Rhizobium lentis: one gene and its partner. Each later gene encodes a partner of the first gene's protein in a complex. Links are inferred from orthologs where the notes say so. Each region holds a gene or a part of one and is shown in the gene's direction. Other genes may lie near its edges.

Region 1 (4,829 bases):
CGCTCCTCGAAGAACATCTATGCCCAGATCATCGACGATGTGGCTGGCAAGACGCTTGCGTCTGCCTCCACCCTCGACAAGGATCTGCGCGGTTCTCTGAAGACCGGTGCCGATACCGCAGCAGCCGCTGCTGTAGGCAAGCTCGTCGCCGAGCGCGCCTCCAAGGCCGGTGTTACGGACGTCGTGTTCGACCGTGGCGCCTTCATCTATCACGGCCGCATCAAGGCTCTTGCCGAAGCGGCCCGCGAAGGCGGTCTCACCTTCTGATCAGCTTCCGGCCGGACGCATCTGCGCCGGCCGGATTTTCGCCGGACCGCGGGTACTTCCCTGGAGAAGGGGAGGCTTAGGCGGTCCACATTCGTTTGCCGATTGCACCCGGAAAAGAAAAAGGAAGAGGACAATGGCACAGGAAAGAAGGCCGCAGCGGGAAGACCGCCAGAGCCGTGAAGAGCGCGATAGCGAATTCGTCGACAAGCTTGTCGCGATCAACCGCGTCGCCAAGGTTGTCAAGGGCGGCCGTCGTTTCGGTTTCGCAGCACTCGTCGTCGTCGGCGACCAGAAGGGCCGCGTCGGCTTCGGCCATGGCAAAGCACGCGAAGTGCCGGAAGCCATCCGCAAGGCAACCGAAGCCGCCAAGCGCGAGCTGATCTTCGTACCGCTGCGTGACGGCCGTACGCTGCATCACGACGTTCATGGCCGCCACGGCGCCGGCAAGGTTCTGCTGCGCTCGGCGAAGGTCGGTACTGGCATCATCGCCGGCGGCCCGATGCGCGCCGTATTCGAAACGCTCGGCATGCACGACGTCGTCGCCAAGTCGACCGGTTCGTCGAACCCCTACAACATGGTTCGCGCCACCTTCGACGCTCTGAAGCACCAGGTTCACCCGAAGGACATCGCAGCTCAGCGCGGCATCAAGTATGCAACGCTGCAGGCTCGTCGTAGCGCCTCCGGCAACGCCTCTGAAGAATAAGAGGAGCTGACCAATGGCCAAGGCTACCAAGAAGGCTGAAGCGAAGACTGTCACGATCGAACAGATCGGCAGCCCGATTCGCCGTCCGGACGTCCAGCAGCGCACGCTGATCGGTCTCGGACTGAACAAGATGCACCGTCGCCGCACGCTGGAGGATACCCCTTCCGTTCGTGGCATGATCCGTGCTGTCCAGCATCTCGTTCGCATTGTCGACGAGAAGTGAGACGGAGGAAACGCTCATGAAACTCAATGAAATTAAGGACAACGAAGGCTCGACCCACAGCCGCAAGCGCCTCGGCCGCGGTATCGGTTCGGGCTCCGGCAAGACCGGTGGTCGCGGTGTGAAGGGTCAGAAGTCCCGTTCCGGCGTCGCCATCAACGGCTTCGAAGGCGGCCAGATGCCGATCTATCGTCGCCTGCCGAAGCGCGGCTTCAACAACATCTTCGCTTCCGACTTCGTCGTCGTGTCGCTTGCCCGCATCCAGGCTGCGATCGACGCCGGCAAGCTCGATGCCAAGGCGACCGTTGACGCCGCTGCCCTCAAGGCCGCCGGCGTCATCCGCCGCGCCAAGGACGGCGTTCGCGTTCTCGCCGATGGCGAGCTCAAGGCCAAGATTACCATCGTCGTTGCCGGCGCTTCCAAGCCGGCCGTCGAGAAGATCGAAAAGGCAGGCGGCACCGTGACCCTGCTTTCGGCTCCGGCTGCAGCCGAATAATATCTGATGATATGTCGCCCGGGGTGCTTCACACCGGGCGATTTTGCTCCCATATGTGGGCCTCACAAAAACTTGGCTGGCGCGCCCGCGTCATGCCGGTAAGACTGGAAGACAAGGGTGAGGCATGGGGTTGCGCTGCAATCCGTCCAAAGCCCGGTTTTGAATAATTTTCATACTGATTCCGGGGCCGGCTATTTCCCTAGAGACGCCGGAATTGGTAGCGCGGAGAATCGCATGGCTTCTGCAGCGGAACAATTGGCATCCAACCTCAATTTTTCGACCTTTGCCAAAGCCGAGGATTTGAAGAAGCGCCTGTGGTTCACACTGGCAGCTCTCCTCGTCTACAGGCTCGGCACCCATATTCCGCTTCCGGGGCTCAATCCCGAAGCCTATGCCCAGGCGTTCCGCGGCCAGGCAGGCGGTATTCTCGGCCTTTTCAATATGTTCTCGGGCGGCGCTGTCGAACGCATGGCGATCTTCGCGCTCGGAATCATGCCTTACATCTCCGCCTCGATCATCGTACAGCTCATGACCTCGGTGGTGCCGGCGCTCGAAAACCTGAAGAAGGAAGGCGAGCAGGGGCGCAAGATCATCAATCAGTACACCCGCTATGGCACCGTCATTCTAGGGGCGCTGCAGGCCTATGGCATCGCCGCTGGTCTCGAGAGCGGCCAAGGTCTGGTCGTCGAGCCGGGCTGGTTCTTCCGCGTTTCTACCGTCCTGACGCTGCTTGGCGGCACGATGTTCCTGATGTGGCTCGGTGAGCAGGTCACCTCGCGCGGCATCGGCAACGGTATTTCGCTGATCATCTTCGCCGGTATCGCGGCCGGCCTTCCGAGCGCGCTTGCCGGTACCCTCGAACTCGGCCGCACCGGCGCGCTGTCGACCGCGCTCATCCTGCTCGTTATCGTCGTCGCGATCGGCGTCATCGGCATCATCGTCTTCGTCGAACGGGCCCAGCGCCGGCTGCTGATCCAATATCCGAAGCGCCAGGTCGGCAACCGCATGTTCCAGGGCGACACCTCGCACCTGCCGCTCAAGCTCAACACATCAGGCGTCATTCCGGCCATCTTCGCCTCGTCGCTGCTGCTTCTGCCGGCAACGGTCGCCGGCTTCGCCAGCACGACGTCGATGCCGTCCTGGGCGACGTCGATCGTTGCCGCCCTCGGCCACGGCCAGCCGCTCTACATGGTGCTCTATGCGGCGCTGATCGCCTTCTTCGCCTTCTTCTATACGGCCATCGTCTTCAATCCGAAGGACACGGCCGACAATCTGAAGAAGCACGGGGGCTTCATCCCCGGCATCCGCCCGGGTGAGCGCACCGCCGAATATATTGATTATGTGCTGACCCGGATCACCGTGATCGGCGCGATCTATCTCGTCTTCGTCTGCATCCTTCCGGAGATATTGGTGTCGCAAACCGGCATCCCATTATCCCTTGGTGGCACTTCGCTTTTGATCGTGGTTAGCGTAACTCTTGATACGGTGGCACAGATCCAGGGTCACCTGATCGCGCAGCAATACGAAGGCCTGATCAAGAAATCGAAGTTGCGAGGAGGAAAGAGGGGGCGATGAGACTTATCCTTTTGGGGCCGCCGGGCGCGGGCAAGGGAACCCAGGCCCAGCGGATCGTGGAAAAGCACGGCATCCCGCAGCTTTCCACGGGCGACATGCTGCGTGCGGCCGTTAACGCCGGTACGGAGGTGGGCAAGCGCGCCAAGGCTGTCATGGACGCCGGCAAGCTTGTCTCGGACGATATCGTCATAGCCATCGTCTCCGAGCGAATCGATCAGTCCGATTGCGCCAACGGCTTCATTCTCGATGGTTTCCCCAGGACGCTGGTCCAGGCGGACGCCACCGAGGCGATGCTGAAGGCGAAGGGTCTCGATCTTTCCGTCGTCATCGAATTTCGTGTCGATGATGCCGAGTTGGTTCGCCGTGTCGCCGGTCGTTACTCCTGCGCGCAGTGCGGTAGCGTCTATCATGACACCGACAAGGTTCCGGCCAGCGAGGGCGTATGCGACAAGTGCGGTTCCACGCACTTCAAACGTCGCCCCGACGATACTCCGGAGACGATGACGGCCAGACTGCAGGTCTACTATAAGGAAACCTCGCCGCTGATCGGCTATTACCATGCCAAGGGCAAACTCAAGTCTGTCGACGGCATGGCGGAGATCGATCAGGTGACCGCCGAAGTTGAAAGCATTCTTTCCAAGCTTTAAGGCTTTGAAAATAAACTTGGCGGGAACGGTTGCTTTTCAGCAGTGATTCCGCTAAACACCGCGCCAACTCGCGACATTCCCTGCGATCGGCGCGGATTTCCCTGGGAAGTCCGGGTGCGGTCGTTTTGACATGTTACGGACGTAAATCTGAACGGGCGGTCCTGAGGACCGCATAACGAAGCCCACTTGCCGGATGGCAACTGGAATGCAAGGAGAACAGGCGTGGCACGTATCGCTGGCGTCAACATCCCGACTGCAAAGCGCGTCGTCATCGCGCTGACCTACATTCACGGGATCGGTCCGAAATTCGCACAGGAAATCGTCGAGAAGGTCGGTATTCCGGCCGAGCGTCGTGTGCATCAGCTGACGGACGCCGAAGTCCTTCAGATCCGCGAAACCATCGACCGCGACTATCAGGTCGAGGGTGATCTTCGTCGCGAAACCGCGATGAACATCAAGCGCCTGATGGATCTCGGCTGCTACCGTGGTCTGCGTCATCGTCGCGGCCTTCCGGTCCGCGGTCAGCGCACGCACACCAATGCCCGCACCCGCAAGGGGCCGGCAAAGGCGATCGCTGGCAAGAAGAAGTAATTTCCGGGAAACCGGGATGGGGAGGCTGGCGGTCCGCGCCGGCCTCTTTTGAGTTTGGAACGGGACCGTATAGGCGCCGTTCCGGTGTAGCCGCTGGCATTACGGCGGTGAAGAGATCAACGAAAGGATTAGCATGGCTAAGGAAGCCGTCCGCGTTCGCCGTCGCGAGCGCAAGAATATCTCGTCGGGTGTCGCTCACGTCAACTCGACCTTCAACAACACGATGATCACCATCACCGATGCGCAGGGCAATGCCATCGCCTGGTCGTCGGCCGGCGCCAAGGGCTTCAAGGGCTCGCGCAAGTCGACCCCGTTCGCTGCCCAGATCGC
Region 2 (3,458 bases), 2.2 Mb from region 1 along the record:
CTCCAGATTGCCGACCTTGGCGACGACGGCGTCCTCTGCATGAGCCGGAACCTGGAATGCAACGAAAGTTGCAAAGGCCAGCAGGGCGAATTTATTGGTGCTCAACATCAAATAACCCTTCACAGTTATATCGCCGGCTTCAGCATTGCCTATTCCAGCTCAAAATAGCCATCAACACCGGATTGTGGCCTTTCTGCATCCGCCAAATCCGTTGACATCATTCGACCCCCCTCTTATCTGTCACGCAACCTCGCGTCCAGAACAGTTTCCGGGCGTTTCAAGGCATGCGCCTGATTTTCGGCCGGGCCGCGGACAAGAAACGTCGCGGATGAATATTGAGAAAGGACCAGTCACATGGTCAGCTTTGGCGGTATAGCCCGCAAGTTATTTGGATCGTCCAATGATCGCCGCGTGCGGTCCTACCAGCCGAACGTCGCCGCAATCAACTCCATCGAAGAGAAGACGAAGGCGCTGACGGACGAGCAGCTCGCGGCAAAAACGGCGGAATTCCGCGCGCTTCTCGCCGAAGGCAAGACGCTCGACGACATTCTGATCCCCGCCTTTGCGGTCGTGCGCGAGGCTTCGCGCCGCGTTCTCGGCCTGCGACCTTTTGACGTACAGCTGATCGGCGGCATGATCCTGCATTCGAATGCGATCGCCGAGATGAAGACCGGCGAAGGCAAGACCTTGGTCGCCACCCTGCCGGTCTACCTTAACGCGCTTTCCGGCAAGGGCGTGCACGTCGTCACCGTCAACGATTATCTCGCCCAGCGCGACGCCGCGACCATGGGTCGTGTCTACGGCTTTCTCGGCATGACCACGGGGGTCATCGTCCACGGCCTCTCCGACGAGGAGCGTCGCGCGGCCTACGCCTGCGACATCACCTATGCCACCAACAACGAGCTCGGCTTCGATTATCTGCGCGATAACATGAAGTACGAGAAGAACCAGATGGTCCAGCGCGGCCACAATTTCGCGATCGTCGACGAAGTGGATTCGATCCTCGTCGACGAGGCGCGCACGCCGCTGATCATCTCCGGTCCGCTCGACGACCGCTCCGAACTCTACAATACGATCGACGCATTCATTCCAGTGCTGGCGCCAAGCGATTACGAAATCGACGAAAAACAGCGCTCCGCTAACTTCTCCGAAGAAGGCACCGAGAAGCTGGAAAACCTGCTCCGCCAGGCCGGTCTGCTGAAGGGTAACGCGCTTTACGACATCGAGAACGTCGCGATCGTTCACCACATCAACAACGCACTGAAGGCCCACAAGCTCTTCCAGCGCGACAAGGACTATATCGTCCGCAACGGCGAAGTCGTCATTATTGACGAATTCACCGGCCGCATGATGCCGGGTCGACGTTATTCGGAAGGCCAGCACCAGGCGCTCGAAGCCAAGGAAAAGGTGCAGATCCAGCCGGAGAACCAGACGCTGGCTTCGATCACCTTCCAGAACTACTTCCGCATGTACGACAAGCTCGCCGGCATGACCGGCACGGCGCAGACGGAAGCGGAAGAATTCGGCAATATCTACAATCTCGACGTCATCGAGGTTCCGACCAACCTGCCGATCAAACGCATCGACGAGGACGACGAGGTCTACCGGACCTTCGACGAGAAGTTCAAGGCTATCATCGAGGAAATCCTCGCCGCACATAAGCGCGGTCAGCCGGTGCTTGTCGGCACCACTTCGATCGAGAAGTCGGAACTGCTCGCCGAGCGCCTGCGCAAGCAGGGCTTCAACGACTTTCAGGTGCTGAACGCCCGCTACCACGAGCAGGAAGCCTATATCGTCGCCCAGGCAGGCGTGCCGGGCGCCGTCACGATCGCCACCAACATGGCCGGCCGCGGCACCGACATTCAACTCGGCGGCAATCTGGACATGCGCATCGAACGTGAACTCGGCGAAGTCGAAGCTGGCCCGGAACGCGACGCCAGGGTCCAGGCGATCGTCGAGGAGATCAAAGGCCTCAAGGAAAAGGCGCTCGCCGCCGGCGGTCTCTACGTGATCGCCACCGAACGCCACGAGAGCCGACGCATCGACAACCAGCTGCGCGGCCGCTCCGGCCGTCAGGGCGACCCCGGCCGCTCGAAATTCTATCTTTCGCTTCAGGACGACCTGATGCGCATCTTCGGCTCCGACCGCATGGACAGCATGCTGACCAAGCTCGGCCTCAAGGAGGGCGAGGCGATCGTCCATCCCTGGATCAACAAGGCGCTCGAGCGCGCGCAGAAGAAGGTTGAAGCCCGCAACTTCGATATCCGCAAGAACCTCTTGAAGTATGACGACGTCCTCAACGATCAGCGCAAGGTCATTTTCGAGCAGCGTCTCGAACTGATGGAAGCGACCAATATTTCCGAGACCGTCTCCGACATGCGCCGCGAAGTGATCGAAGATCTGGTCGAAAAGCATATCCCCGAGCGCGCCTATGCCGAACAATGGGATGCCGTCGGCCTGAAGACCGGTGTTGCCAATATTCTGAACCTCGATCTGCCGATCGAGGAATGGTTCCAGGAAGAAGGCATCGGCGAGGACGATATTCGCGAGCGCCTGACGGAAGCCGCCAATGCCGCCTTTACGGAAAAGGCCGAGCGCTTCGGCGACGACATCATGCATTATGTCGAACGCTCGATCGTCATGCAGACGCTCGATCATCTCTGGCGCGAGCACATCGTCAACCTCGACCATCTGCGCTCCGTCATCGGTTTCCGCGGTTATGCCCAGCGCGATCCGCTGCAGGAATACAAGTCCGAAGCCTTCGAACTCTTCACCGGGCTCCTCAACAATCTGCGCGAGGCCGTCACCGCCCAGCTGATGCGCGTCGAACTGGTGCAGCAGGCGCCCGCCGAACCCGAACCGCCACTGATGCAGGCCCATCATCTCGATCCGACGACCGGCGAGGACGACTTCGCCCCTATCTACCAGGCCTCCGAAGTCACGGTCGCCCCCGAGAACCGCAAGCCTGATGACCCCGCTACCTGGGGCAAGGTCGGCCGCAACGAGGCCTGCCCTTGCGGCTCCGGCAAGAAATACAAGCATTGCCACGGGGCCTTCGAACAGGTCTGAGAAAATCGCAACGACGCTGAAAATGCCGCCTTCGGGCGGCATTTTCTTTCTGCGGCAACGCCGGAAAGTAACAGTTCCGCGTTGGACGACGAGCCGCATCCGGAACCGTTTCTTAACCCTGCTCTGTCAAGACTTCAGGGACGATTTGCCTGACCTTCAGAGTTTTGCGTGTTCATCATGGCAGTCATAGAAACAGCGGAGAAACTGCTGCCGGCGGGTCTGCGCCCGATCGGCGGGCGTACGCTGCGCATGCTTGCGGCCGTGCTCACCGAGGGTGGGGAGAAGGCCACCGCCCAGCGCATGGCGCTGACGGCCTTCTCGATCCGTATCCTCAGTGCCGCGCTCGCCTTTATCTCCCAGATCGTCCTCGCCCGGCTGATGGGCGAATA

The links. The genes of interacting proteins can lie anywhere in the genome.
Region 2: the proteins of secY (region 1) and secA are in contact, whole or in part, in a crystal structure (PDB 3DIN), measured with the Thermotoga maritima proteins. The link is inferred for Rhizobium lentis from one-to-one orthologs. Residues at the interface, in WP_004081795.1 of Thermotoga maritima: Glu108, Gly109, Glu110, Glu111, Ala236, Glu237, Arg238, Arg239, Ile240, Thr241, Ile242, Gln243, Tyr244, Ala245, Arg246, Arg247, Val248, Thr249, Gly250, Arg251, Arg252, Val253, Tyr254, Gly256, Ala257, Ser258, Thr259, Tyr260, Leu261, Pro262; in WP_004082002.1 of Thermotoga maritima: Glu261, Ala262, Arg263, Lys300, Ala301, Arg302, Thr303, Ile304, Ile305, Leu323, Tyr324, Asp325, Pro326, Val329, Ser330, Tyr333, Ile336, Lys340, Phe345, Val349, Glu363, Phe364, Tyr374, Ser375, Gly376, Gly377, Glu393, Ile395, Thr482, Ser483.

What each region holds. Positions count from the first base shown.
Region 1 is NZ_CP071454.1:3,621,219-3,626,047, forward strand. What follows is about bases 1,128-4,090. They hold secY (preprotein translocase subunit SecY), read left to right. Parts: upstream 1,128-1,920; coding sequence 1,921-3,261; downstream 3,262-4,090. Other genes in these bases: rpmD (50S ribosomal protein L30), read left to right, coding at 1,128-1,193; rplO (50S ribosomal protein L15), read left to right, coding at 1,210-1,686; J0663_RS17415 (adenylate kinase), read left to right, coding at 3,258-3,908. In the rest of the region: rplR (50S ribosomal protein L18), read left to right, coding at 1-267; rpsE (30S ribosomal protein S5), read left to right, coding at 401-970; more of rpmD, read left to right, coding at 984-1,127; rpsM (30S ribosomal protein S13), read left to right, coding at 4,131-4,499; rpsK (30S ribosomal protein S11), read left to right, coding at 4,633-4,829. UniProt on the Escherichia coli protein: The central subunit of the protein translocation channel SecYEG. Consists of two halves formed by TMs 1-5 and 6-10.
Region 2 is NZ_CP071454.1:1,415,814-1,419,271, forward strand. What follows is about bases 1-3,269. They hold secA (preprotein translocase subunit SecA), read left to right. Parts: upstream 1-354; coding sequence 355-3,069; downstream 3,070-3,269. Other genes in these bases: J0663_RS06775 (peptidylprolyl isomerase), read right to left, coding at 1-108; J0663_RS06785 (lipopolysaccharide biosynthesis protein), read left to right, coding at 3,247-3,269. Outside these bases: more of J0663_RS06785, read left to right, coding at 3,270-3,458. UniProt on the Escherichia coli protein: Required for protein export, interacts with the SecYEG preprotein conducting channel.